DNA from 2 places in the Lysinibacillus sp. BF-4 genome. Region 2 is predicted to be linked to the other one. Evidence: predicted binding sites of a transcription regulator. Region 2 holds the regulator's gene; the other holds the start of a gene.
What was found. The regulator LexA, encoded in region 2, represses DNA repair genes until DNA is damaged. The targets are predictions, from matches to a motif close to CGAACATATGTTCG.
Positions count from the first base shown of each region.

Region 1: a site for LexA is predicted at 3,367-3,380, ahead of parE (DNA topoisomerase IV subunit B). Genes of this name have one in related genera too.

Region 1 is NZ_JPUW01000018.1:16,056-31,332, forward strand. Features, by position in the region: gene parC (DNA topoisomerase IV subunit A) at 1-1,394, opposite strand, end outside; gene parE (DNA topoisomerase IV subunit B) at 1,397-3,349, opposite strand; gene plsY (glycerol-3-phosphate 1-O-acyltransferase PlsY) at 3,555-4,160, shown strand; gene CH76_RS07550 (HesB/YadR/YfhF family protein) at 4,171-4,458, shown strand; gene metA (homoserine O-succinyltransferase) at 4,502-5,410, opposite strand; SAM riboswitch class I at 5,483-5,574, opposite strand; gene CH76_RS07560 (nucleotide excision repair endonuclease) at 5,685-6,059, shown strand; gene CH76_RS07565 (bile acid:sodium symporter family protein) at 6,105-7,031, shown strand; gene CH76_RS07570 (GTPase) at 7,049-8,158, opposite strand; gene CH76_RS07575 (GTPase domain-containing protein) at 8,142-8,726, opposite strand; gene CH76_RS07580 (NAD(P)/FAD-dependent oxidoreductase) at 8,950-9,990, shown strand; gene panF (sodium/pantothenate symporter) at 10,081-11,529, opposite strand; gene CH76_RS07590 (YhdT family protein) at 11,529-11,792, opposite strand; gene CH76_RS13480 (S-layer homology domain-containing protein) at 11,878-12,981, opposite strand; gene CH76_RS07600 (GNAT family N-acetyltransferase) at 13,052-13,351, opposite strand; gene CH76_RS07605 (hypothetical protein) at 13,330-13,761, opposite strand; partial or broken gene CH76_RS07610 (ABC transporter ATP-binding protein) at 13,754-15,277, opposite strand, start outside.
Region 2 is NZ_JPUW01000001.1:221,388-236,664, forward strand. Features, by position in the region: gene trpB (tryptophan synthase subunit beta) at 1-706, opposite strand, end outside; gene CH76_RS01090 (phosphoribosylanthranilate isomerase) at 699-1,265, opposite strand; gene CH76_RS14220 (hypothetical protein) at 1,255-1,419, opposite strand; gene CH76_RS01095 (indole-3-glycerol-phosphate synthase) at 1,407-2,018, opposite strand; gene trpD (anthranilate phosphoribosyltransferase) at 2,015-3,619, opposite strand; gene trpE (anthranilate synthase component I) at 3,616-4,983, opposite strand; T-box leader at 5,020-5,232, opposite strand; T-box leader at 5,260-5,497, opposite strand; gene CH76_RS01110 (ring-cleaving dioxygenase) at 5,583-6,554, opposite strand; gene CH76_RS01115 (MFS transporter) at 6,707-7,960, shown strand; gene lexA (transcriptional repressor LexA) at 7,994-8,611, opposite strand; gene CH76_RS01125 (hypothetical protein) at 8,761-9,051, shown strand; gene CH76_RS01130 (recombinase family protein) at 9,051-9,704, shown strand; gene CH76_RS01135 (DUF896 domain-containing protein) at 9,792-10,025, shown strand; gene tkt (transketolase) at 10,143-12,137, shown strand; gene CH76_RS01145 (helix-turn-helix domain-containing protein) at 12,263-12,598, shown strand; gene CH76_RS01150 (hypothetical protein) at 12,591-12,893, opposite strand; gene CH76_RS01155 (LuxR C-terminal-related transcriptional regulator) at 12,999-13,625, opposite strand; gene CH76_RS01160 (sensor histidine kinase) at 13,622-14,632, opposite strand; gene liaF (cell wall-active antibiotics response protein LiaF) at 14,629-15,277, opposite strand, start outside.

The DNA.
Region 1 (15,277 bases), on a different contig from region 2:
CGAATGACAGCGATAAGCTTGGCAGGGCTTTGTAAAATACCCTCTAATAGCGCGATTTCTTTTTGTAATGCCTCATGCTCTGCACGTAGCTCTGTAATATCTGTATTCGTTAAACGATAAAGTTGTAAGCTAACGATTGCTTCAGCTTGCGCCTCAGAGAAATCGAATGCGTCCATGATGCCCTGTCGTGCGTCTCGTTTATCCTTAGAGGCACGAATTTTCGCAATCACTTCATCTAAAATCGATAATGCTTTGATTAACCCTTCTACGAGATGCATACGTTTGTTAGCACGCGCTAAATCAAACGTAGCACGACGTTTAACGACTTCCTTTTGGTGCTCAATATAAGCATCCAATAACAGTGGTAACGTCATCATTGTAGGACGACGACGGTGAATGGCAATCATATTAAAGTTATACGTCACTTGAAGGTCCGTAATTTTTAATAAATAATTTAAAATCCCTTGTGCGGGGATATCTTTTTTTAGTTCAATCACGACACGTAGCCCTGTGCGGTCAGATTCGTCACGGATTTCGGCAATGCCATCTAATTTTTTGTCGAGGCGTTGCTCATCAATACGCTTTACGAGATTAGCTTTATTAACATCATACGGTAACTCAGTTACAACGATTTGTTCTTTGCCACCTTTTAATTGCTCAATCGCAGTTTTGGCACGTACGACAATTTTGCCGCGCCCTGTTTCGTAGGCTTTTTTAATACCATCTGTACCTTGGATAATACCGCCCGTCGGGAAGTCTGGCCCTTTAATTACCGTCATTAGCTCATCAACAGTTACCTTAGGGTTATCTAGGCGCATAAGTACGGCTTCTATAGCTTCAAACAAGTTATGCGGTGGAATGTCAGTTGCATACCCCGCCGAAATCCCCGTTGAGCCATTTACTAATAAGTTAGGGAAGCGCGCAGGTAATACGGTTGGCTCTGTATCTTGGTCATCAAAGTTAGGTACAACATCAACCGTATCTTTCGTAATATCTCGCAGTAGTTCACCTGCGATAGAAGAAAGACGCGCTTCTGTATAACGCATAGCTGCGGCAGGGTCACCATCAACGGAACCGTTATTACCGTGCATTTCAATTAACATATGACGTGCCTTCCAGTCTTGGCTCATACGCACCATTGCCTCATAAACGGAGCTGTCACCGTGTGGGTGATAGTTACCAATAACATTACCAACGGTTTTAGCTGATTTACGGAAAGGCTTGTCTTGTGTGTTGCCTTCAGTATGCATCGCATATAAAATACGACGCTGTACAGGTTTTAACCCGTCACGTGCGTCAGGTAGCGCACGCTCTTGAATAATATATTTACTATAGCGACCAAAACGGTCACCCATTACTTCTTCTAACGGTAAATCTTGAAATTTCTCTTGCATAATTAGTCCTCCTCACTAATGAATTCGTTTTCGAGAATATTGGCATCGTCTTCCATACCAAAATCTACGTTAGCTTCAATCCATTTACGGCGAGGCTCTACTTTATCACCCATTAATGTCGTTACGTGACGCTCTGCGCGTGCGCCGTCTTCGATACGTACACGAATTAATGTACGTGTTGCAGGGTTCATTGTAGTGTCCCATAGCTGCGGTGCATTCATTTCACCTAAACCTTTATAACGCTGAATGACGTAGCCTTTACCAATGCGTGCAATGGCCTCTTCTAAGTCGCGTTCTGTCCAAGCGTACTCAAAAACCTCTTTTTTGCCTGAACCTTTACTGATTTTATAAAGGGGTGGCAGTGCAATATATACTTTACCTGCTTCCACTAATGGGCGCATATAGCGGTAAAAGAACGTTAATAATAATACTTGAATGTGCGCCCCGTCAGTATCGGCATCGGTCATAATCACAACTTTATCGTACGCTGCATCATCTATCGAAAAATCACTACCTACGCCTGCACCGATGGTATGAATAATTGTGGCAATTTCTTCGTTTTTCATAATATCTTCAAGCTTAGCTTTTTCGGTGTTAATGACTTTACCACGCAGTGGCAAAATCGCTTGGAAAGTACGGTCACGCCCTTGTTTTGCGGAGCCACCTGCTGAGTCACCCTCAACTAAATATAGCTCGTTTTTTGCCGCATTTTTTGATTGTGCAGGTGTTAATTTACCTGACAAGAGCGTTGACTTTTTATTTTTCTTGCCGCTTCGTGCATCCTCACGTGCCTTACGTGCTGCCTCGCGTACTTGTTGCGCACGAATCGCTTTACGTACCAATGAAGCGGATAACTCGGCGTTTTCTTCGAGTACGTATAGTACTTGCTCCGCTACTACCGTATCTACGGCAGAGCGTGCCTCAGATGTACCTAATTTACTTTTAGTTTGCCCTTCAAACTGCAAAATCCCCTCAGGAATACGTACAGATACAATAGCACATAAGCCTTCGCGAATATCAGCACCGTCAAGATTTTTGTCCTTATCCTTCAATAAGCCAATTTTACGCGCGTATTCGTTAAACACACGTGTCATCGCCGCTTTTGCGCCTGTTTCGTGAGTACCACCGTCGCGTGTACGCACATTATTAACAAAAGATAAAATGGTTTCGGCATAGCCATCGTTATACTGGAAGGCAAACTCTACCTCGATCGCATGATGCTCGCCCTCAACGTAACGCACAGGGTGCAACGTATCTTTTTCTTCGTTTAAATATTCGACAAAGGCTTCAATACCATTTTCGTAGAAAAACACTTCATGCTTAACCTCGTCGCCACGCTCATCAATAAGCTCAATTTTTAAGCCCTTTAATAAAAAAGCTGACTCGCGTAAGCGCTCTGCTAGCGTATCATAGTTATATTTCGTCGTTGAAAAAATGCTGTCATCTGGTAGGAAGTGAATGTTCGTACCTGTTTCACGCGTCTTACCTTTGATTTCAAGCGTAGTGGCAGGCTTACCACCGTTTTCGAAACGTTGCTCGTAAATTTGCCCATCGCGGTAAATGGTAACCGTTAAAAAACGAGATAGTGCATTTACAACTGACGAACCAACGCCATGTAAACCACCACTCGTTTTATAGCCGCCTTGACCAAATTTACCACCTGCATGTAATACCGTTAAAATAATTTCTGGTGTAGGCTTACCTAATTTATGCATACCAACAGGCATCCCGCGTCCATAGTCACGCACACTGATGCTTTGGTCATTATGAATTGTTACTACGATGCGATTACCGAAGCCAGCAAGCGCCTCATCGACCGAGTTATCTAAAATTTCGTATACGAGGTGATGAAGTCCACGGTTATCCGTCGAACCTATGTACATACCTGGGCGTTTTCGTACGGCCTCAAGCCCCTCTAATACTTGAATATCATCATCACTATAATTATTTGTCAAAAAAATCCCTCCAAAAGAGAACATTCGTTCTTGTTGAATCCTACAATTAATCGTAATCCCTCAATGACCATTAGTCAATGAAAATCCGTATACCGCCACTATTTTAGCAAAAATCTCTGCAAGAAGTTACACTTATCACCTTTTCATAATGCCATCCGTAGCTTACAATAGATTTTAGTACCACGTCATAATAAAGGAGTTTTCTATGGTAAACACGATTCTTGTACTACTTAGTGCATATCTCATCGGCTCAATCCCATCAGGTTTATGGATTGGACGATTGTTTTTTAATACGGACATACGCGAACATGGTAGCGGTAATTTAGGCGCTACGAATACATTTCGTACACTCGGCAAAAAGGCTGGGCTTGTGGTCACTATTATGGATGTCCTCAAAGGGACGGCTGCTGTACTCTTACCCCTTATTCCGTTCTTCGCAAACACAGGCGTTCACCCACTCATTTTAGGTATTATCGCAGTAACTGGGCATATGTTCCCTGTATTTGCAGGTTTCCGCGGTGGTAAAGCAGTTGCTACATCAGCTGGTGTGGTGTTAGGTTATGCCCCTATTTTGTTTGCTATTTTGTTTGTTGTATTTTTTACAACGCTCAAATTATCTAAAATTGTGAGCCTTACCTCTATGGTAGCCGCTTCAGTCGCTTTAATTTACAGTATCGTTTATTATTTTGTTACAGGCGATTATGCGCTGTTCATTTTAATTTTCTTTTTGTTTAGCTTTATTATGTACCGTCACCGCGCCAATATTCAGCGCATTAAAGACGGCACAGAACCAAAAGTCAAATGGCTATAGGAGTGAGAGCATGCAAATTATTGTAACAGATGAGGCCGTAAAATGGTTTATTGAAGAAATGGAAGTTGAAGCGGGCGACACGATTCGTTTTTATGCACGCTACGGTGGATCAAGTCCCTTTCACGAAGGTTTTTCGCTTGGTATGACGCGTGATGAGCCTGTACATGCAGGTGTAACAAAGCAAGTTGATGACATTACGTACTTTATTGAGCAGGATGACTTATGGTTTTTTAATGACCATGATCTCCATGTATCTGTAAATACCGCGCTAGATGAGCTAGCGTATGCTTATAAATAACCAAACAAAAAGTAAAACGTGATACGCTCACGTTTTACTTTTTTTATGCCCAGTCGTACGGTGTTAGCTGGTACACATAGTAGTTTAACCAGTTCGAAAATAAAAGATGGGTATGGGCACGCCATGTATTTTGCGGTGTACGTGTTGGGTCATCATTTGGGAAGTAGTGTGCAGGTACTTGCGGATGCATGCCCTTCTCTACATCACGCGCATACTCCTCAGCTAAGGTATGTGCATCATACTCTAAATGCCCTGTTACCATAATATTGCGGTGGTTTTTAGAAGCTACAATAAATACACCTGCTTCATCAGAGTAGGACAATAGCTCAAGCGCTGGGTGGTTGCGTACTTCATCGATAGAAACAGATGTATGGCGAGAATGCGGTGCTGTGAAATGGTCACTAAAGCCACGCACTAAGTCATGGGTAAAATCTGTAATAACATGGTCATAAACGCCTGAGCACTTTTCTTCTAGCTCATACTTACCAATGCCGTAATAGTGGTAGAGTGCAGCTTGTGCGCCCCAGCAAATGTGCAGTACGCTTGTAACATTCGTCTCTGACCAATCCATAATTTGCTGCATCTCTGGCCAGTAATCCACATCTTCAAAGGCAAATTTTTCGACAGGTGCGCCTGTAATAATCATGCCATCATAGCGCTTATGCTTAATAGCATCAAATGTGGTATAAAAGGCATCTAAATGCGATTTACTAATATTTTTTGACACATAGGTCGCCGTATTTAAAAAGGTAATGTTCACCTGAAGCGGTGTATTGCCTAGCAAGCGCAACAACTGTAGCTCCGCCTTCTCCTTTTCGGGCATTAAATTTAAAATGATAATATTTAATGGGCGTATCTCCTGTGTAGAAGCACGGTCTGCCTCCATAGCAAAGATTTTTTCCGCACGAAGGTGCTCACCGACAGGCAAATTTTTAGGGATGTTTATTGGCATTATGCAGTCTTCCTCTCCTAAGTAATAAAAAAACCCTCATTCTTTTAGAGAATGAGAGTAAGGTTGTTTGCTCTCTTATCTCATAGGAATTAGCACCTTTCTTGCCTAGGCAAGAGGTTGCTGAAGCGTCGTAGGGCCTTTCCCTCGGCTTCTCTCGATAAGAATATTTAGATTATTGCTATAATAGCATGCAGGGTATTTTATTGCAATGCATAGCTTTATGCGTAAATTTGTGGTAGCATATACCTTTAGTAAAGAATGAGGACGTGAAAAAATGATTAAAATTGAATTACCAAAACCAGACTTAGTAATTCGTCAACGCGAGCAAAAATTGCAAGACGGTGATGTAGAAATTACACCAATCTATGGCTTCATTGATTTAGATAAAATTACACGCGAAAAAGGCGGTATTTTTATGTTCTTCAATAAAGAAAACGATTTATTATTTGTAGGTAAAGCACGTAAATTACGTCAACGCATTAAAAAGCATTTTAATGACAATGGCTTAATGGTGAAGCACCGTGACGAAATTCACAAAATTGAAGTGTTTGAAGTTGAAACACCAATGGATCGTGAAATTTACGAAACGTATGCGATTAACACGCTACAAGCAAAATATAATATTGATAAAGTATTTTATCGCGATTAAGATGTCCTCTAAGGGCATCTTTTTTTGCAGAAAGAAGGGTATAAGATGATTGCTAAGCTAAATGTCTTTCTTCAAAAATATATTGCCATTTTAACGCCGCTTAGCTTAATTATAGGTGTGATGGTACATCAAGTAGGCGAACAACTATTATTTATGGTGCCGTTATTATTTGCCTTTATGACTTTTGTTGGTAGCCTTGGTATGCGCGCGCGTGATATTAAAGTATTTGCACGCTACCCTAAAACCATTTTACTCAGTATTGTTTTTTTACATATTTTAATGCCACTTTGGGCGTATATTATTGCTACAACGCTCTTTAACGATGCTATGCTAACAGTTGGTTTTGTAATGGCGGTAGCTGTACCAACAGGGGTAACGAGTGTGATTTGGGTATCTGTTTGTAAAGGTAATCTACCGCTTGCACTGGCGATTATTTTGATTGATACATTGCTTGCACCTATTATTATGCCAGGGTTGTTACACATTACTGTAGGCGAAACGATTAGTGTGGATACGATGGGGCTGCTAGTTGATTTATTATGGATGATTGTGTTGCCAACGCTGCTTGGGATTATCTTAAACGAAGTGACCAAAGGGCGCATTCAACAAAAGTGGTCGCCTACACTTGCACCTTTTTCGAAATTAGCACTCTTTGCAGTGGTGTTGATTAATGGTAGTGCGATTTCGCCGTATATTAAAGAACCAACATGGGAGCTTGTTGGTATTATTGCTACGGTATTTGTTGTATCTGTTACAGGGTATACGTTTGCTTATTTGCTGGGGCGTTTGCTCTATAAAAAGCAAACGGATGTGGCGACGACCTTTATGTTTATTGGCGGTATGCGTAATATTTCCGTTGGTGTGGTCATTGCGACGAGTTACTTCCCTGCTAAAGTGGCGATGCCAGTAGTGTTTGGTATGTTGTTTCAGCAAGTATTGGCTTCGAGTTTTAGTAAACTCACTAAAAAATAGGATGCCGCGTGGGCATCCTATTTTTTTAATTCTTCTTTTACAAACTTTTCAAAAAGTCCTTTGATTTCGTCAATTGGGATATTGTTTTTCATATAGCTTTCGACATCGAGATTTTCGTCTTGTAGCTTAGCGAGTGCTACGCGGTAACTAATTTCGGAAACCGTTAAGCCTAACGCGATTGTAATAGAAGTAGCGACAGAGCCGTTAATCATACCACCAGCAATAGTCCCTACACCTGGAATGAACTTTAATACTTGTGCAACTAGGTAGCGACCAAGTTGGCTAACAATCTCGCCAATACCAAGCGTGCCGATTAAGTTTTCGAAGTTGCCAAATAGCCCGTCTAAGCCGTAGCCCTTTAGCACACGGTTAATCATAACACCCTGATTGGCAAGCAAAATCGGACCATCCGCAAAGGGAATGGGTGTAAAACCTACGCCAAAGGATACTGTAGCGTGCTGACGAATGGCTTTATTAATTTCGCTACGCTTTAGCTCAACATTCACTTGCTGCGCGCGTAAAAACGAAAAGCGTACTGCTGTGTCGAGATGGTTATATGTCCACTCCATTAGCTTAGGTAGCTGAAGCGGCATTTTTTGCGATACTACAAAACTCGCAAAACCTTCATCCGCAACAACTTTCATTAACGCATCTACTGTTTCGACAGAGGCAATATCGCCTTTAGTAAACACTACACAAACGGGTTTGTTTGTAGCACGGAATTTTTTTAACATCGCAATATCCATCGGTGTAATACGATGCCCACTTGCTGGGATGCAGTACCATACCATATGGATTTGTTGCTCAATATGCTTTGTAGCATCCTTCATATAGCCTTCCATTTCGGCTATAAAGCGCTCATGCTCCTCTGTTGCAACCTCGTAACCTTTGGTATCAAATAACGTAATCGGAAAATCCTCAACTTCGTACTTCGTTGTTGCCTGTGTTACAGGTGTACCTACACCTGTAGCCGCAAAGTCTACACCAAATACATGGTTAACAAGCGTACTTTTACCACTGCCTGTTGCCCCTACGACTAATATATTAGTCTTGCCCTGTTCCTCTAAAAAGCCTTCCATCGCTTTTTCTACTGCTTGATTAACAATAACATCACTTGTTTTTACCAAATCGAATCCCTCCTAAAAAGCGGCGTTTTTGTGTTGGTGCTTGGTAGTATGTACGTATGGCATCAATAACACGCTCGCGACCAAAGCTAGTGCTTGCTGTACCGTCAAAATAGCGCTCTGCCTTACTATTTACGGCTATTGTACGACATGGTATAAGCTGTGCCATATCATAAATTTGTTGCTGTGTTAGTGTGTTTGCCTTTGTTAATACAGCAATCACAGGTAAGGTTTGTGTCATTTCAGTTATGATGTGCTGATCCGTTGCCTGTACGCGCGCTGTGCTTGCATCAATGCAATACAACACAAGGTCAATGCTATGATTTTTTTGAAATTTGTTAAAGGATTTCTGCCATTCTGCTAAGCGCCCTTGCTCAATGCCCCATGCGTCGGTAATGGTTACTACCATATCTTCTATCTTGGTATCTAGCGCATGAAAGCCTTTCTCTGTTACAGGCAATCCTGCGCCTGTTGCGCGAAGCGGCTCATTGGTGAGGTAATTAATGAGCTCAGACTTCCCCACACCTGTTTGTCCAAGCACTACAATATGGAAGTGTTGTTGCTTTGCCATCCAATCCCTCCTATAGACTTTCGTAAGATTAAGGCAGGCCATCTACTCCTAAATGCCCCTCTCCCTCTACTGTTAAACATATAATGAATGGCGCTAAAAGTAAACGTTTGGCTATGGACTTTTATCAGTTGTTTCTCAATTGTGTTGATAATGATTTTCATTTGCGTTAAGGTAGAGGCAGAACAGATTGCGGTATTACTAGGAGGACAACAACATGGAAAACATGAAGGATATTACAATTATTGGCGGCGGCCCTGCAGGGATGTTTGCTAGTTTTTATAGCGGTTTACGAGGTATGAGCGTACGAATTGTGGAGTTTCAAGATAAATTGGGTGGTAAAATGCACGTTTACCCCGAAAAAATCATTTGGGATATTGGTGGTGTAGCACCTAAACCATGTTATGAAGTAATCCAAGATATTGTAGCTCAAGGGTTGCACTTCTCCCCTGAGGTTAAGTTAAATGAGCGCGTAATTGATATTAAAAAGCTAGAGGAGCAACATTTTGTTGTAGAAACTGAGAGTGGTGAAGTGTTTCACTCAAAGGCAGTTATTATTGCTGTAGGTGGCGGTATTATTAAGCCAATGACGCTTGATATTGAAGGTGCAGCGCGCTATGAGGTAGCGAACCTTAATTATGTCGTGCAGTCTGTACAAAAGTATAAGGATAAACATGTGTTAATCTCTGGTGCTGGTAATGCGGCACTGGACTGGGCAGCTGATCTTGCGCCCCACGCCAAAAGCTTAACGCTTTGTTACCGTAAGGACGAGATTTCGGGGCATGAACATATGAAGGACGAGCTTGCGGCACTTGGCGTTGTAGAGAAAAAGCTAACGGCGATTAAGCAATTAGTTGGCGATGAGTGTGGTAAAAAAATCAAAGAGGTTGTGCTTGTAAGTACAGAGGATGGCACAGAAGAAGTGCTAGCAGTAGACGAAGTAATTATTAGCCACGGCTTTAACCGCGACTCTGCTTTGGTGGATAATGCGACAGTACGTTTAGCCCGCCATGATGATTTTTATATTCAAGGTCAAGGTAACGCACGTAGTTCAGTAGATGGCATTTTTGCTTGTGGTGATATTTTAAAGCATGAGGCAAAGGTACATTTAATTGCGAGCGCATTTAATGACGGCGCGAATGCGGCTAACTTAGCTAAAAAGTATATTGAGCCAGAAGCGTATGATAACGGGCGTGTATCAAGTCATAATGAAGTGTTTAAGGAAAAAAATAAAGAGGTCTTAAAAAAATACTTAGTTAATGCTTAAGCTTTAATTAGCCAGATGTCGATAAGTTAACGACATCTGGTTTTTTAAAGCGCTGTATACATATAAAAAGAGACTGACGTATGTCAATCTCTACTCTAACCAGTTTGGTTCATGTGCTACTTTATGATGGGTTGCTAAGCTCACAAGTACAAAAACGACAAGTGAACTGAGGATAGGCAGCGTTACAGTATGCATCCCAAAAATATGAGGTGCTAGTCGGTCTATCGCAATGTAGAGGGTCATCCCTGTTATCATAGAGGCGATGGCCCCGTAACGGTTAGCCTTTGGCCAATATAGCCCAAGTACTACGGACCAAATAAATACCGCTTCAAGCCCACCAAAGGCAAAAAGGTTAAGCCATACAATAAGATCAGGTGGGTTCATCGCAAAAAACACGACGGTTAAGCCAATGGTTGTTGTTACGATGAAGCTCGCCTTTTTAATTTGAGCATCACTTGCTTCAGGCTTAATGTAATTTAAGTAAATGTCTTTTACTACAGTCGAGCTAACTAAAATGAGTAGCGCATTTACGGTAGACATCGTTGCTGCCATAGGAGCCGCAAGTACAAAACCTGCAACAGCTGGCGGTAGTACTTTGAGTGTAAGAAGCGGCATTACCTTATCGCCAATTTCCACACCTGGTAATACAGGGCGCGCAAGTACACCTATTAAATGCATACCAAACATAATTGTACCAATAGCAATTGTGCCAATTAAAATTGCGCTATGCATACTTTTAGCATCTTTATAACTCATCGCACGTACCGCAATTTGAGGTAGCCCCACTACGCCCACCCCAATTAAAATCCAAAAGGTGGATACATATAACGGAGTTAGTTCACCTTCTGCTCCGTAAGGCGAAATAAAGTTAGGGTTTTCGGCAACGAGGGCACTCATGATCGCGTCAATACCACCACCCGCAATAATCGTACCAATGAGTAAAATTACCGTACCAATGACCATAATGGAGCCTTGTACGGCATCTGTTAATGCTACGGCTCTAAAACCACCAATAACGACATAGATAAGTACGGAGCTAGCGAAAATAAAGAGTGCGGTTGTATAGCTAAGACCTGTTAATGATTCGATTAAGCGCGCACCGCCTACCCACTGTGCCATCATAGATGAAAATAAAAAGACAATAATCGCAATTGCGGACATAATGACAATGAAATCACTTTTATAACGTACACGTAAAAAGTCAATTAAGGTAATGGTTTGAAACTTGCGCGCAATAATCGCAAATTTTTTACCAAGTACCATTAAAACAAAGTAGCCTGCGGGTAGCTGTGCCATCGCTAACAACACCCAGCCTAAGCCTTTGGTATACGCTACCCCAGGCCCGCCAATAAAGCTACTTGCGCTACCATAAGTGGCAATCATCGTCATGGCTAAAATAAAGCCACCCATTTCGCGTCCACCTAAAAAATATTCCTGTAAAAAGGAGTCAGTCGTGCGTACCTTGCGATTGGCCCAAATGCCAATCATAAATATTACAATAAGAAAAAGGACGAGTGGTACAATGACTTGCCAATGAATCATTGTGCATCCTCCTCATCATCAAATGGTACATCTTTAAAAAAGACTTTAATAACAAACCATAATAGTACTATCATAAAAATCGTGCCTGCCATGCAGCTATAAAAAAACCAAGCAGGGAAGCCTAGTACATAGCTGTACGCTGTTGGATCGCCACTCCCTAGCCCATAAGCAAAGCCAAACCAAATGGCAAAGTTAATCACAACTAGCCCTACCCCAATAAGCGCCTCACGATTAGCCACTTTAAATCGTTTATCCTGCAAAACATCCCCCTCCTTATTTGTTTATTGTACTAATAAGGGAGGGCAAAGAAAAGAGCCACTTCACAAAGGAAGCGGCTCTTGGTAGTTAACGTGCAACGCGTTGACTAAATGATTGCAAGAATTTATTAGTACGGTTTGAAGAAGAACCAATAACTCCATAGTCTGGCGCAAGGTATATTTTAATAGCATTTAATGAACCATTGTTATTTAAAGTTGTTTCTTGAATAACAACTACATTATCAAATGTTGTTTTTCCTACTTTAATGGTAGCGTTAGTTTCAAGTACTTCGATTTTTTCGTTTGAATAACCATTAGATCTTAACGTATCACGCTTCACACCTATTGTGAAAGGGTGAGGAATAAATGTCCCTATACCAGTGTTTGGTATACCATAAGCCCATTGTCCATCACGTACGTTATATACGCGCTTCCCAACTTCAGACCCTTGATAGCTTTTCCAAAAAGTCTCTACAATATTATCTCTTCCGCTATTATTAGACTCAAAGACAAGGCGTTCTTGAGAAGATGAGCCTGTATCGTAATAGTACGTATAAGATGGGTTAGGCGTATAAGTATCCTTTTTTAATGTCATAGCACGTGCTAAAAAGGCTGAGAAGTGTGCGCGTGTTAATATTTTATTTGGTTGGAAACTCATATCATTATAGCCATGTGTATACCCTGTCGCTACTTGATTCATTGATACTAATTGAATATAGCGATAAAAAGGGTTGCTTTGATTGACATCTTTATACGTAACGGAGTTTTGTGCAATAGACTTTAGGTCAAAGGCTTCCGCTAGTATTTTAGCCATAAAGGCACGTGAGATGTAAGAGTCAGGTTTAAAGTAAGGCGCGTCACTAAAAATACCTGCTGTATAAAGTGCTGCGATGTCTTCGTAATAAGGGTGGTTACGGCTAACGTCCTTATAGTTAGGGTGTTTTAAATTATTTTTTGGTAAATCGAGTGCTTTAGCCATCATTTTCGCAATATGCTTTTTTTGAATGAAAAGATTCGGCTTAAACGTACCGTCTTGATAACCTCCAATCACACCTTGCTGAACAAGGTAATCAATTTCAATTTTTAATGAATGGTTAGTCGGTATGTCTTTAAAGTTACTCGCACTAGCAGGTGTTACAGTTAAAGCAAAGGCTAGTAAGAAGGCTAGCACTGCCCCGTATAATTTCTTCATGTTCATCCTCCTAAAATTTATTTTCTTTACCAATTTATGATATCTGATTTACGCATAAAAAAACAGCCCCTCACAAAGAAGGGGACTGTTTGACTAGTTCATAAAAGGTAGTGCGGTGCTCATAGCCCTGGCGTTGGTACATATTACGCGGGGTATCGTCAGCATCTGCCACTAAAAAAATCACGTGAAATGGGTATTTAGTTTCGATAAAGTGCTGTATGGTACTACCAATGCCACGACGCTGATACGCAGGCTTAACAAAAAATTGATCAAGCTCAGCTATTGTATCTTGTACAATCAGCTCCACTGCACCAACCGCTTCGTTATCAAGGTAAGCGATAACAGCTGTTAACTCTTGCGTTGTAAGCACACGGCGTAGCAGCTGTCACGTTCCTTAGCGTATTGTTCGCCAAAAGCAAGTGCATCCTCATATTTAATACGTAAAAAGTCAGCCTGCGTTGTAGTGTCAACGAAGCGTACTTCTACGGCTTCATTTACTCTAAATTGCGGTGCAACGAGCTCATACACCTCTAACTCGCCTAGTGTAAAGCCTGCTAAACTTGGGACATTTACTTCAGGTGCAAATACAAATTTAGCATGTGCTTGTGTTTGTAGTTGTTCTGCAGCCAGTGCTTCTAACGTGGGTATACTTATATTTTCTTTAATGAGCATACCGTTACTATCGAAGCGGCTGGGCATTTCGTTGTCTATAAAGCGGTTATAGCGCGCTGTACAAGTTGTAACAGTGCCATAGCGATTAACGGACCAAAAATCAATCATGTTTTTCACCTGCCTGTAGCTTGTACATTTCGGCATAGCGTCCATCAAGAGCAAGTAGCGCTTGATGTGAGCCACTCTCTACGATTTCGCCAGCTTCTAGTACAAGTATTTTATCCGCTTGCTTAATGGTAGATAGACGGTGGGCAATCACAAATGTCGTGCGCCCTTGTTTTAGTACATCCATCGCATGCTGAATAATTTGTTCGGTTTCAGTATCAATATTAGACGTTGCCTCATCTAATATTAAAATCGCAGGGTCAAAGGCAAGTGCACGCGCAAAGGAAATTAACTGGCGTTGCCCTGCTGAAAGCGTACTGCCCTTTTCGATTACAGGTTCGTCTAAACCATTTGGTAAAGTCTGAATTACACGCTCGCCACCTACTGCTGTTAGTGCTGCTTCGATTTTGTCACGCGTAATGCGTGGGTCATTTAAGCTAATATTAGACGCAATCGTGCCTGTAAATAAATACGGGTCTTGTAATACAATGCCCATATGTTGGCGGATGGCTTGGCGTGAGCTTGCTGTAATTGGCTTACCATCAATCGTAATTTGCCCCTTGGTAGGGTCATAAAAACGAAAGAGCACATTCATAATAGAGCTTTTACCTGAGCCTGTATGTCCTACAAGTGCCACTGTTTCACCTTTTTTTGCTTCAAAGGTAATATCTTTTAAGACGTATTCGGGTTCGTTGTAGGCAAACCATACGTGGTCAAAGCGTACATTACCTTCATAGCGCGGTAACTTTGTGTCATCTACTGCCTCGCCTGTTTCGTCAAGGAGCTCAAATACACGCTCAGCCGAAACTTTAGCCTTCTCTAAATGAGGTAGCTGATTAACAATCCCCATCACAGGGCTAAAAATACGCGTAATATAATCCACAAAAGCGTATAGTAAACCAACAGAAATGGCGCTCTCAGCTCCTAGTGCTTGATTACCAAAGTAAATAATAAACGCCATTAAAGTGAGTGATTGTAACGTATCTACCAAGTTATGTGAAGTGGCTGAGTCAAGTATTAGGAGCTTATTTTGGTAGCGGAAGTGCTCCTCATTACTGTCCTCAAACTCTTTTAGCATTTTTTCTTCTTGCCCGAAAGCTTGAATGACCGTCATACCTTGAATGGCTTCATTAATACGTGCGTTCATATCACTAAGCTTACTGCGTACGATATAGTTATACTTAGATGCAATTTTGCGGTAAAGCACTATCCAAACAAGTAAAACTGGGATAAGCAGTAGCGCAATCATTGCCATGCGCCAATCTAAAATAAAGAGCGCAATATAAATGCCAATGATCGTCATGCCACTTGCCGCAAAGTTAGCGAGCACTGTGACAAATAAGTTACGTATGGTCTCCGTATCATTCGTAATACGAGATACTACCTTCCTGCTGGTAAATTATCAAAATAACGAATCGGTAAAGTTTGAACATGCTCATATACATCATTACGGATTGTTTGCACAATACGATTTGCGCCCTTTTGTAGTAGCAACGCTTGAAAGTAGCGGAAGATAGCG
Region 2 (15,277 bases):
CGCCAATGCAAGCAATAATAGTATCAGGTAATTTATTTTCTTGTGCCATAATTTGTTCGCGTGTTTCCTTGCCAATAACAGCTTGGTAGTCCCGTACAATCATAGGGAAGGGATGCGGTCCTAATACAGAGCCCATCACATAATGTGTATCATCCACATGTGCTACCCAGTAGCGAAGTGCTTCATTTACTGCATCTTTCAGCGTTTTACTACCTTGTGTAACGCTTTCGACTTTAGCACCAAGCAATTCCATCCGAAAAACATTTAACTCCTGACGCTTTACATCCTCAGCGCCCATAAAAATAATGCATTCCATACCGAGTAAAGCGCAAACGGTTGCTGTAGCCACGCCGTGTTGACCCGCACCTGTTTCGGCAACGACTTTATGCTTGCCCATTTTTTTAGCGAGTAGTACTTGTCCAATCGTATTATTAATTTTATGTGCGCCTGTATGGTTTAAATCCTCACGCTTTAAATAAATTTTAGCGCCGCCGCAATGTTTCGTTAATTGTTCAGCAAAGTAGAGTGGATTATCACGCCCTACGTATTGGCGTAGGTAATAGCGGATTTGAGCTTGAAAAGCTTCATCTACTTTACTTGCTTCATAAGCTAGCTCTAGTTCTTTAACAGCTTGCATTAGGGTCTCAGGTACAAAGCGTCCGCCATAATCCCCGTAATAGCCGTGTTCATTTGGTTGGTTATACATTTGTTTGGCTCCTCACATACGAAATTAGTTCGTGTATTTTTTTTGCGTCTTTTTGGCCATTTGTTTCGACACCGCTTGATACATCAATACCACAAGGTTTACAAGCGAGTGCGCTATCAATTGTTGTTAGGGAAATCCCGCCTGCTAAAAAGCTATTGGACTGTAGGGCAACTTGTTGGTAATCATAAGGTGTACCAGTACCTGCCTGTATATTGTCAATTAACGTATAAACAGCAGGAAAAGGCGTAATAGGCTCAGCCTTTGTAAATGCTTTAATAATAGGTGCATGAATTTGCTGTGCGATAGCCGCTGTTTCATTGCCGTGAAGTTGTACATAAGCTAGCGGCACACTAGCGACCAATTCATTAATAGTAGCCACTGCTTCATTTACAAATACACCGACGAGGGGCAATGTCGTAACTGCGGCAATTTGCTGTGCAGTAGCACGGGTTACTTGGCGCTTACTTGGTGCAAATACCAGCCCAATAAAATCAGCACCTGCCTGTTCAACTACTTGTGCACTCCTACAATCTGTAATGCCACAAATTTTAATGAGCATAACGTGTCACCTGTAACTGTTGAATGCAAGTAGCGGGGTCAGTGCTTCGCATTAAAGTTTCGCCTACTAATAAACCATCAACACCTGCAGTGGCAAGGCGCTCGGCATCTGTGCGATTGCGTATACCACTTTCTGCAATAATCAACGTCCGCATTTATTAAAGTCTGTTAGTAAGCTAGCAGAAATAGTTAAGTCCATAGTGAAGTCATGCAGGTTGCGATGGTTGATGCCGATTATGCGCGCGCCAAGGGCAAGAGCACGGGCAAATTCTTCTGCATTATGAGTTTCGACTAACACATCAAGTTGTAGTGACCGAGCATATTGATACAGTTTGTGCAATGCATCATCTGTAAGCGCAGCTACAATAAGTAAAATCATATCTGCACCATAGGCGTAGGCATGGTCAATTTGTTTGGTGCTAATAATAAAATCTTTATTTAATACACTAATCGTGACAGCCGCCTTAACAGCCGCCATATCTGCCATACTACCTTTAAAGTAAAGTTCGTCCGTTAATACCGAAATGGCCATAGCACCTGCTTGTTCATAAAGTTTGGCTTGTTTGACTGGATCAACCGCCTCGTTAATTACACCCTTTGAAGGGGAAGCTCGCTTAATTTCGGCAATAATCGAGAGTGTTTGCTCTTGCTGCGGATAAAAGGGTACCAGTGGCGCTATACGCGGAGGGAAGGTAGCAGGTAAGGCAGCAACCTCCTTAGCTTTTTGCGCTAAAATTTTTTGTAAAATTGTCATTGAGCTAGCTCCTTTCGTTGTTTAGCAAATTGTTGAATGGCTTGTAACTTAGCGAGTGCTTGTCCGCTATCAATACTTTTGCGAGCAAGTGTAATACCTTGCTCGATTGTGTCAACATTACCGTAGGCTAGCATAGCTAGTGCGCTATTAAGTAGTACGGTATCGCGCCTTGGTCCACGTTCGCCTTGTAGCACACGCAGTAGGATTTCCGCATTTTCGATAGCTTCGCCGCCTTTAATCGCTTCGAGAGGTGCAACTTGTAGACCATAATCTTTAGGGTTTAATGTCATAGCCGTTTGTACACCATCTGCAAGTAAAATTAATTCATTCGTTCCCGCAAGAGAAGCCTCATCTACAGCACCAGCACCATGAATAACAATGGCACGTTTACGTCCTAGTCGTTGGAGTACATCAGCGAGCAGTGGTAGCATATCCTTGCGATATACCCCCATTATTTGTGCCTGTAGTGGAATGGGGTTTGTTAAAGGACCAATGATGTTAAAAATCGTAGGGATTTTTAAATCGCGACGGACCTTCATAATATGTTTGAGCTTAGGGTGGATATGAGGTGCAAACATAAAAGCGATGCCCTCAGTGGCTAAAAGTTGGCTTGTTTCTTGTGCTGTTAAGTCTAGTGGTATGCCGAGGTGCTCAAGCACATCCGCACTACCTGTTTGACTGGATACACTGCGATTACCATTTTTAGCAATCTTTACGCCTGCACCTGCAATCACAAAAGCGCTCGTAGTGCTGACGTTAAAACTTTGAGAGCCGTCGCCACCTGTACCACAGTTATCCATTACAATCCCAGTTGTTTCGATAGGGAGTGCTTGTGCAGTTAGTGCTTTCACGAGTGCTGTAATTTCTTCCGCTGTTTCGCCTTTCATTTTTAGCGCCATTAATAAGGCGGCAATTTCACTTTCGGAGGCCTCACCTTGTAGGATAGTATCCATTACAGCATGCATGGCCTCTGCTGTTAGGTTTTCACCTATACTTAAACGCAGTAATTGCTCGCGTAAAGTAGTAGTTTGACGATATGTGCGGAAAAACTGTGCGAGTAACTGTTTACCTTCAGGTGTACCAATAGATTCAGGATGAAACTGTACGCCATAAATGGGGTACTGTGTATGTGCGATGCCCATTACTGCACCGTCATCAAGCGCATGTGCATTTACTTTAAGTTTGTCATGTAGTGAGCTTTCTACTACGACGAGTGAGTGATAGCGCATTGCCAGCATGGCTTTATCAAAAGCACCAAAGGGACCCGTACCATCATGCTGAATTAAAGAAGCTTTGCCATGCATAATGGTCGGCGCTGTTGTAATAGTTGCGCCAAAGGCAGCCGCAATAATTTGGTGACCTAGACATACACCAAGCATAGGGTAGCGGTGGTACAATGCGCGTACGATTTCTAGCGATTGCGTTTTATCATACGGCGAACCGGGGCCTGGTGATAATACAATGGCCTCTGGCTCCATTGCTTCAATGGCTGCAATAGAAATCTCGTCATAGCGTACAACTCTTACTGTTTTGCCTAATTCACTCATTGCTTGATAGAGGTTATAGGTAAAAGAGTCATAGTGATCAAGTAATAAAATCATTGGATTACCTCCAGTAAAGCCTTCGCTTTGTGTAATGTTTCTTCATATTCCTTTTGAGCGTCAGAGTCATAGACAATACCAGCGCCTGCTTGTACGCTTGCTGTGCCACCCTCAATGACCATCGTACGAATGGCTAAGGCAAAGTCCATTGCGCCTGTCACTGAAAGATAACCAACGGCTCCTGCATACACTCCGCGTCGCTCGCTTTCGAGTTCATTAATAAGTTGCATCGCTCGTACTTTAGGTGCGCCTGATACAGTACCTGCAGGGAGGCATGCCATAAGTGCATCAAGTGCATGCAAGTGTGGTAATAGTTGACCGCGCACCTCTGATACAATATGCATAACGTGTTGGTATTTTTCGATTTGCGCGTAGCGTGAAACTTCAACTGTCCCAATATTCGCAATTTTTCCGACGTCATTACGGCTTAAATCAATTAACATTTTATGCTCAGCAAGTTCCTTGTCATCAGCGAGCAGTTCACGCGCTAAAGCCTCATCTTCACGCGCAGTTTTACCACGTGGTCGTGTTCCTGCGATAGGGTTAGTAATAACGGTGTCACCTGTTACTTTGACTAAGCTCTCGGGTGATGTACCAAGTACAGTGTAGTCACCAAAGGCTAAATAAAACATATAAGGTGATGGGTTAGCCGTTCGTAATTTACGATAGAGGCTAAAGGCATCGCCTGTAAAATCTGCAGTAAATTTTTGTGACAGCACTACTTGAAATACTTCGCCTGCTACAATAGCTTGCTTAGCTTCTGTCACTAACTGCTTAAACTGTGCAGGTGCCATAGCTGGTGTAAATGTTAACGGTTCAGTTATATGAGGAAGCGGCTGCGTTGTGAGCGCTTGTGTCATTAATAGGTCAATACTTGCTTGTAATTGTGTCTCGGTGCGTTCTTCTAGAGCTACTGCCACAAAGGTAATGGTTTCTTCTCTGTGGTCAAAGACGATAAAATTATCAAAAATGAGTAAATGTGTATCTGGTAACGCGTGTGTGGCAGGTAGCTTGTTGCCAATTGCCTCATAAGTAAAAATAGTTTCGTAACCAATATAACCAATAGCACCACCAAAAAAGGGGAAGGGATAGTCGCCTTCTAATTTAGGTAATAAATTTTTTATATAATCAATACTATGTTGCGCGTATTCTGTTACGCTACCATCCCGGTGCTGTACACGTGTAGTTGTATCTTCGCCAATTACTGTATAGAGCGGAGCAGCTGCTATAAAAGAGTAGCGACCACTTTCTTCGTGCTTTGCTGAACTTTCAAATAATACTTTTTGACCAGTCAAATTATTAAATAACGCAATAGGTGTTGTAGTATCACCACTGATGGTGTGTAGTTTATAGTCCATTGTCATCCTCCTCAAAATAAAAAACGCCCCTTCGCAAATATGCGAAAGGACGGAATAAGCCGCGGTACCACCTTTAGTTGAAGTGTTGCCACTTCCTCTTAGTGCGCATTAACGGGCGCGAGCCGTACCTTCCTACTTAGGTTCAAAAGGTCTCTCCAAAGTCCACTTCGGTATTGCTGTAACGTACTGGCTCTCACTATCCCAGCTCGCTGATGCGCACATTGCGATACGTACTCTCTTTGTCATCGATTTATATGTAAACACAAAAAAATCCCTCGTTTACAAAAGGACGGGGAATGCCGTGGTGCCACCTTAATTAGTCTAGAAAAAAGACTCACTCAAAACTGTCAATCAACAGTTTGCCTTGTGTAACGATAAGGTGTAATCGCTAGCGCCTACTATTAATTTCGGACTAGAAGCTCAGAAGCCCATTCGCACGTTTTCTCATTATCAGCTTACACCAACCGCTGACTCTCTTAAATGGAAAGTTCGTGTTACTCTTCTTCTTCAACGCTTAATTTGTAATTGACTTAATCATAAGGGCTCGTTATTTATTTGTCAACGGAATTTTCAGAAAAAGTATAAAAGCCGCAAAAATGCGGCTCTTACTCTTTTATAAATGTTTTTGTACTACGTACGGTGTCGATTGGGCGTACAATGCTTTCGATGTGTTCGCGTTGTGCCTCCAAAAATGGTGGTAACGAAAGTTTTTCACCAAGTGTTTCGTAAGGCTCATCTCCCATAAAGCCAGGACCATCTGTTGAGATTTCAAATAATAAATGACGTGTAGCGCGCACATATAATGCACCAAAGAAGAAGCGGTCAACAAGTCCTGATGTTGTATAGCCAAATGATTCAAGACGTTGTTGCCATTGTGCTAAATCATCTTTGCTGTCCACGCGAAAAGCTACGTGATGAATCGCGCCGTAGCCTTGACGACCTGCTGGTGATACAGGGTCATGGATTGCGATAACTTGTGCACCGTTACCACCTTCACCCATAGTGAATAAGTATGCTTCATTGTCTTGTGCAATAGGTGTCATGCCAAATACATTTTGTAAAATATTTGAGAAATAATCCATGTTTGCCACTGCAATAGTAATTGGACCAAGCCCTGTAATTGCGTAGTGCAGTGGGATAGGGCCAAGTTGCCATGGTGTACCAGATGCTACACCTTCGTTTTCTTCATCTGAAATTAATTGGTAATGTTGATTGTCAAAGTCATAAAAATTAATTACCTTTTTACCAAATTGTGTGCTAATACCTTCATGCACAACATTTAAACGTGTGAAGCGGTCTGCCCAGTAGTTAAGCGCCTCATCTGTTGGTACGCGGAAGGCTGCACGTTGTAATTCATTCGTGCCATGTGTGCCTTGTGGGTTATTTGGAAAATCGAAAAATGTCATATCTGTTCCTGCTGTGCCCTTATCATCTGCAAAAAATAAATGGTACGTGCGGATGTCATCTTGATTGACTGTTTTTTTGACAAGGCGGATGCCTAAAGTGTGTGTAAAGAACTCATAAATTTTTTCGGCGCTACTTGTCATTGCTGTAACGTGATGGATACCTTTTAGCATAAAAAATGCCTCCTTTAGTTATGTTAGATTGAGTATACTATATATTTATCTCGAATTCGAGATAAATGCTCACAAGCAAAAATAAATACGGCAGGGGGCTTATACGCTATACTCAAAAGGAGTTGTGAAATAACTATGAAGGAGTTGACAGTTTGAATCAATCAATTGAACATTATGTTCATGATACAGCCGCGCGTGAAAAATTATATAAACGCACACTTTGGGTTGTTATATTATCGCAAGTATTTGGCGGGGCTGGACTTGCAGCAGGTATTACAGTAGGTGCGCTGATTGCCCAGGATATGTTAGGTACGGATAGTTTTGCGGGTCTTCCTTCTGCTTTGTTTACTTTTGGATCTGCAGGGGCAGCATTATTAGTTGGGCAACTTTCACAGCGCTACAGCCGTCGTTTAGGCTTAGCAACAGGGTTTTGGTTAGGAAGCTTGGGGGCAATTGGCGTAATATTTGCTACCATTTTAGCAAATATCCCCTTATTATTTGTATCACTATTAGTATACGGTGGTGGTACAGCAACCAATTTACAAGCGCGCTATGCAGGTACAGATTTAGCTACAGCTAAGCAACGAGCAACCGCGATTAGTATGGCAATGGTTTCGACGACCTTTGGTGCTGTTGCAGGACCAAATCTTGTGCAGGTAATGGGTAATGTAGCTGATGGTATTGGCATACCAACGTTAGCAGGACCATTTATTTTAGCGGCAGTCGCTTATGGGTTAGCTGGTTTAGTACTAGCTGTGATGTTACGACCAGACCCTTATCTCGTCGCAAAAGCAATTATCGCAAATGAGCAAAAAGCCAATGAAGCCGCGCAGATTGTGGCAAAGGAAACAAATCGTGAAGGCGTAGTATTAGGCGCAACTATTATGATTGTATCTCAAGTTGTTATGGTCGCGATTATGACGATGACGCCTATTCACATGTCGCATCATGGGCATGACTTGCAACAAATTGGTTTAGTGATTGGGATTCATGTAGGCTCAATGTACTTGCCATCTTTAGTGACAGGTGTATTAGTTGATAAGATTGGACGCTATGCTATGGCAATTGCTGCTGTAGTAACCTTAATTGCAGCAGGCGTAATGGCAGCTGTTGCACCAGTGGAATCTATGTTTTGGCTAACACTAGCATTAGCTCTACTTGGTATTGGTTGGAATTTTGGGTTTATTAGTGGTACGGCTTTGCTGACGGATGCTATTCATCCATTAGAGCGGGCGAAAATCCAGGGGCGCATTGATGTCTTTGTTGCACTGTCAGGTGCGGCAGGGGGTATGTTATCAGGTTTAATTGTGTCGCAAACGAGTTATGCAACATTATCTTATGTAGGTGCATTAATTGCACTCGCAACTTTTGGTTTTATTTTATATCGAAAAAAAGGTTTCAAGTAAAAAATGAGCAGCGAATTTTTCGCTGCTCATTTTTTAGTTAACGCGGCGGTATAACCCAACCACACGACCTAATATGGAAACATTGTTTAAAATAATTGGTGCCATTGTTATATTTTCTGGCTGTAAGCGGAAGTGACCATCTTCTTTAAAGAAACGTTTTACTGTAGCTTCATTATCTTCTGTCATAGCCACTACAATTTCGCCATTATTAGCGGTAACTTGCTTTTGTACAATGACATAATCACCATTATGAATGCCAGCTTCAATCATAGAGTTGCCTACGATTTCTAGCATAAATAATGAGCGCTCGTCCCCGTATGTATTAGGAAGCGGGAAATATTCATCAATATTTTCAATCGCTGTGATAGGAGAACCGGCCGTAACCTTACCAATTAACGGTACATGAATGACCTCTTGCTTTGTAATCCCATCATCAAGCTCTAAAATTTCGATCGCGCGTGGTTTAGTAGGGTCGCGACGTATAAGCCCCTTTTTTTCAAGACGCTCTAAATGACCATGAACGGTTGAACTCGATGCTAGTCCAACAGCTTCACCAATTTCACGGACTGATGGCGGATAGCCTTTCGTGCGAACCTCGCTTTTAATGAAATCCATAATTAGCTGCTGACGTTTAGAAATTTTTACTGTCATTACAAATCACCTCTTTACTTTCTCCTATAATTTATGTTAAGTATAACAGCTTGATAGCTAACAATCAAACGTAAGTTCGTAAAAGACGTTGACAAAAACAAATGTTCGTACTATTATGAGAACAAATATTCGGTAAGGAGCGGTTAGTTATGAGTGAGAGACAAATTAAAAAAGAGATACTTTTACTTTTGATGTCAGTTATACTAGTTGTGATGTATGTAATATGGTCATTTAAGTCGATTAGTTATGGCGAAATTAAAATCGAACAAGGTGATAATCTTGTAACATTAGCAGAGCAATATAAAGGGACAATGAGTATGACAAAATGGGTTGATGTAGTTCGTACAGAAAATAATATTCATGATGATACAATAATTGCAGGAAAGACATTGTTAATTCCGATAGCTCAAAATAAAGGACAGTTAGCGAGTGATCAATAATGAAAAATGCAGCCGTAATTTATTGTCGTGTCAGCACAACAAAAGAAACTCAACAAAGTTCGTTAGCACGTCAGCAACAAGAGCTCGAAGTTTTCGCTAAGCAACAAGGGTATACAGTTGCGGCGAGTTTTCAAGATCAGCATAGTGGTTATGATGTTGAGCGTGATGGGTTGCTAGAGATGTTAGATTTTATGAAGGAGCATGAGGTAAGGTGCGTGTTTGTTCAAGACGAAACACGCTTAGCGCGTGGTAATGCGCGTATCGCCGTGCTTCATTTAATTCAAAAAATGGATGCGCAAGTTTTAACATTAAACGAAGCTGGTCCGCTTGCCTTAAATGATATGGATACAATGCTACTGGAGATTTTAGCGATTGTAGAAGAATATCAGCGTAAATTGCATAATGCCAAAATTAAACGAGGTATGCAACGTGCAGTTGCGCAAGGCTATCGCCCGCAAGATAATCTTAAAAACCGTGGCAATATTGAAGGCGCACCCCGCATTGATGTACCCATTGAAGAAATTGTTCGGTTGCGCGAGTTAGGGCTAACCTTTCAAGAAATTACAACTACATTAAATGGTTTGGGCTACGATGTTAGTAAAGCAACAGTCAATCGTCGTTACCTTGCGTATGAACAGGAGATGTCTACATAATGTAGGCATCTTTTTGTTTCAAAAGATATTACTTGCACTTCACGCATAATTTTCATACCTTTATAAAGAAGAAAGGTGTGATTGAATATGTTATCACAAGAAAAAATTGCCCGTATTAACGAGTTATCGAAAAAATCAAAAGAGGGTACACTAACAGAAGCTGAAGCAAAGGAACGCTCTGCGTTACGTAAAGAGTATTTGGAGACTTTCCGTAAATCAATGCGTAGCACAATTGAAAATGTGAAAGTTATGGATGAACAGGGAAATGATGTAACACCTGAAAAGGTGAAGCAGGCTCAAGCAAAGCGTAAAATGAATTAAGTATGTCACATTTGTAAAAAGTATGGCTTAAAACCGATAAAAGCATTGTTTTCTATAGGGATGTTGTCTACACTATTAAATGAAACTACTTAGCACGAGAAAGGATGTCACATACAAATGACGCAAACTCCGGATCAACTTGCAATTAATGCAATCCGTACATTGTCAATTGACGCAATCGAAAAAGCAAACTCAGGTCACCCAGGATTACCAATGGGGGCTGCTCCAATGGCTTATACGCTATGGACAAAACACCTACGCCACAATCCACAAAATCCAAATTGGTATAACCGCGATCGTTTTGTATTATCTGCAGGTCATGGTTCTATGCTTTTATACAGCTTATTACACCTTGGTGGCTATGACTTACCAATGTCAGAAATCAAAAATTTCCGCCAGTGGGATTCATTAACACCAGGTCACCCAGAATACGGTCATACGGTTGGTGTTGAAGCAACAACAGGCCCATTAGGTCAAGGTATTGCGATGACAGTTGGTATGGCAATGGCTGAGACGCATTTAGCAGCAAAATACAATAAACCAGGTCACAACATTGTTGATCATTATACGTATGCAATTTGTGGCGATGGCGACTTAATGGAAGGTGTAGCAGCTGAGGCAATCTCATTAGCTGGTCACTTACAATTAGAAAAACTAATCGTACTTTATGATAGTAATGATATTTCTTTAGATGGCGATCTTGGTATGGCATTCTCAGAAAACATCCAAAAACGCTTTGAGTCATACGGCTGGAATTACTTACGTGTTGATGATGGAAATGATGTATTAGATTTAGAATCTAAAATCGAAAAAGCCAAAGAATTAAATGGCAAACCAACATTAATCGAAGTGAAAACAGTTATTGGCTTCGGTTCACCAAATAAATCAGGTAAATCTGACTCTCATGGTGCACCACTTGGTACAAATGAAGTCGCTTTAACAAAAGCTGCTTATAAATGGGAGCATGAGCCATTTGCTATCCCACAAGAAGTGTATGACACATTTAAAGAAGCAGCAATGCGTCAAGGTACTGAGGAAGAAGTAGCTTGGAATGCAGGATTTAAAGCATACCAAGAAGAATACCCAGAGCTTGCGGCAGAGTTTGAAAACGCAATGGCTGGCGATCTTCCAGCAGACTTTGCTAAAGATGTACCTGTTTATGAAGCGGGTCAATCTGTAGCAACGCGTTCTTCTTCTGGTGAAGTAATTAATGCACTTGCTAAAAACTTACCAACATTCTTTGGTGGTAGTGCTGACCTTGCTAGCTCTAATAAAACAATGATGAAGGGCGAAGGCGACTTCGGTCCTGATAACTATGCAGGTCGTAATATTTGGTTTGGCGTACGTGAATTTGCTATGGGTGCTGCACTTAATGGTATGGCATTACATGGTGGTGTTAACGTTTACGGTAGTACATTCTTCGTATTCTCTGACTATGTACGTCCAGCCATTCGTCTATCAGCATTAATGGGTCTTCCTGTAACATATGTATTTACACATGACTCAATTGCTGTAGGTGAAGATGGTCCAACACATGAACCAATCGAGCACTTAGCTTCACTACGTGCAATGCCAAACTTAAACGTGATTCGTCCAGCAGATGCTAATGAATCAGCAGAAGCATGGAAGCAAGCAGTAGTAGCAGTAGATACACCGACTGTATTAGTATTATCTCGTCAAAACTTACCGGTACTAGCATCAACTGCTGACACGGCTGCTGAAGGTGTAGCACGCGGTGGTTATGTAGTAGCTAAAGCACAAAAAGAAACACCAGATGCAATTATTATTGCAGCAGGCTCTGAAGTTTCGCTTGCAGTAGAGGCACAAAAAGTACTTGCTACTGAAGGTATTGATGTATCTGTTGTTTCGATGCCATCAACACATAACTTTGACAAGCAAGACGCAGCGTATAAAGAAAGCGTATTACCAAAAGCTGTAACAAAACGTTTAGCTGTAGAAATGGGCGCAACATTAGGTTGGCACAAATATACAGGGCTTGACGGTGATGTATTAGGTATTGATACATTTGGCGCGTCAGCACCAGGCGAATTAGTTATGGAAAAATACGGTTTCACAGTTGAAAACGTAGTAGCGAAAGTAAAAGCGCTATAATAGTAAAAGGGTCATCCGATTTTTGGATGACCCTTTTTTATGTAGTTGCGCTTGCGCAACGAAATGTAGCAACATCCTACTAGCCATTTGCTTTATACTAACGTATAAGAGGAGGTAGGCTATCTATGAACGAACGATTACGTATATTGCGTGAGCAAGCAGGCTTGTCACAAGAGCAACTTGCAGGACAAATACATATCACGCGCCAGGCAATTTCGAAATGGGAGCTAGGACATGCAGAGCCAAGTATTGAGGTATTGATTGCCTTAGCACAACTCTATGATGTAACGATAGATTATATAGTGACTGGCAAACAAACGGAGGAGCCTGTGGCATTTATATTGCCTAAAACAACAACAGAGCTTGTTTTACATTTTGCACAAGAAAATAAAGGTATGATTATTGCAATTGTTGCTATTTTGTCAGGGCTTATTATTAGTATCATTGGGCTAGTCATATAATGGTATGTCGTTTAGTGCGTGTAAAGGTGAAGATATTAAGAAGTACTGTAATGCTGAGTAGCGTTATAGCAGAAACAGTCACAGCTTGTGCGGTGTCCATTAATGCAGAGAAATCTTCAATCGCCACAAGGTATTGCGTATAGCGAATTTGACAAATGAGTGCAATAGCACATGCGAGCATGCTAACAATGGCAAACTGTCCCCAGTTAGTTTTATTTTTACGTAATAAATAGATAATAGGTAAAAACCAAGCGACTAAACCTAGTAGTAAGCTTGCGATATTTAACCATCCCATACGACAAACAACCCCTTTCGTTTAGTATATAGGACGTTACAGTAAAGGGAAGGTTGCCGCTAAGTAAAATAAGCGAGACAAACTAGCACTAGTTTGTCTCGCTTATTATTTGAGTTTATGTTGAAATGCATATACTACAGCTTGTGTACGGTCCTGTACATCAAGCTTTGCTAAAATATTACTAACGTGCGTTTTTACCGTTTTAAGGGCAATAAAGAGTTCATCAGCAATATCTTGATTGGTTTTACCATCAGCTAGTAGTGACAGCACCTCTCGCTCACGCTCTGTAAGTTGCTCATGAAGCGGCTGTTCGATGCCGCGCATGCGCTTCATCATCTTAGTAGTCACCTCAGGCTCAAGTACAGACTCACCCGTTACGGTTTTACGAATAGCTTCGGCAATATGTTTTGCATTTGTTGTTTTAAGCAAATAGCTGACTGCGCCTGCTTCGAGTGCAGGATAAACCTTATCATCATCTAAAAAGCTCGTTAGCATCATAATTTTAGCCTCAGGCCATGCTTGTATAATTTGTTCAGCTGCTTCAGGCCCGGTCATAACGGGCATCACATTGTCCATAATAATTACGTCAGGACGAAGTGATAATGCAACCGCTACAGCCTCTTTGCCATTAATAGCTTCTGCAATAACTTCCATGTCGGGTTGTGCGTTTAAATACGCAGATATCCCAATGCGTACCATCTCATGGTCATCCGCATGTACAATACGAATCATATACGATCTCCTAACTGTGTTTTTACTTCAATCATTGTGCCCTCACCAGGCACGGAAACAATATTATAAATACAGCCAATTTCAACGGCGCGTTCAGCGATGTTTTGTAGCCCGTAGCTTGTTGTTTTATCACGTGCCAAATCAAAGCCAACGCCATTGTCTTGGATGCGTAAAATAGCTGTGTTATTACGTTCAATAAACGAGAGCTCAAGTTCAGTTGCTTTTGCATGGCGCAAGGTGTTAGATAGCGCCTCTTGTGCAATACGAAACAAGTGATCCTCTTCAGCGCGTGATAGGGCAATTTCTTCAATATGATAATCAATAGGGAAGTACACTTTTTGTTGTAACTCGACAATTAACTCCTCTAAGCCTTGGGCCAATGTTTTATTTTTAAGTGCCACTGGACGGAGATGTAAGAGTAATGCACGCATTTCAAGCTGTGCTTGCTGTACAATATGCTCTACTTGCAATAACGTTTTATCTGGTATGTCTTCCTGTTCAGTTAGTGCAGATAATAGCATAGAGGCTGCAAATAATTGTTGGGATACAGAGTCATGCAACTCACGTGCTAAGTGTTGACGCTCTGCAATAATACGTTCTTGTGTGACTTCATCAACTGTTGCTGTTCGTTGTTCTGATAGCTTTTGTAAACTTTTACGTTGTGTTTCAATTAACGTTTGTGTTTGACGAAGAGATTTACGTAACAAACGAGGAGACCGTTTTATTTGTTTTTCTTGAAGCTCATGCTTGTTGGCCTTTTTTAATAAGCGAGAAGCTTGCGAGTCGCGTAGTAAAATAGTAATTGTCATCCAAAGCGCAGTTAAAAAGGCAGCTGTAGTAATAATAATCATAATAAAAACAAGGATGGGTGCTCCCTCAAAATGTTGTTCCCATAGTGGTGACCAGTTACGTTCGTTAGGTTCACCTAGTACAATAAACAGCGCGATAGCTACAGCGGTCATAAATAAAAATTGCAAAGTAAACCAACGAGAGAAAAATGCCATCATGCGTATATCACCTCCACGTCTCCAACTAATGCAGATACATGGATGACCATTTCACGCAAATTTTGCTCTGCAGGAATCGTAGTATGCCATGTGCTATTTTTTAATCGCTTTGTGGCCATAGGTAACTTAGCCTCTCCGTAAAAGGTAGAAAATACAAAGCGAACAGGTACATCATGCGGCAAAATAATTTGTACATTGCCGAGGAGTTGTTGCACCGTAATCACGGACGTACCACGTGGTAAAACAGTTTGCGTTGTATCAATGACAACTTTTCCGCCTAGACGTAGCATATTAATGTCACGCCAAGCGTAGGTTTCACTGTCTGTTTCAGTTTGAAAGAACGGATTACTTGTAACGCGTGAAGTATCAGTAGTTTCGTTAAATATTGCTTTTTTATGTGTATCTTTTTTATAGTAAAAATAAATATAATACAGTGCAATAATAACAGCCGCAATACGTAGGGTCATCAGTGAAAACAATGTGATACCAAGTGCTACAAGCCCGATAGCAAGCAGGCTATTACGGTGGCGCTTAATGCCTTCGTATAAAAATAGCGCGGTAATCATCAATAAAATAATAGCACCATTATTAAGCGTAATGACCTCAATTAACACAGCAGCTCCAAAGAGTGCCAGTATTGATTTT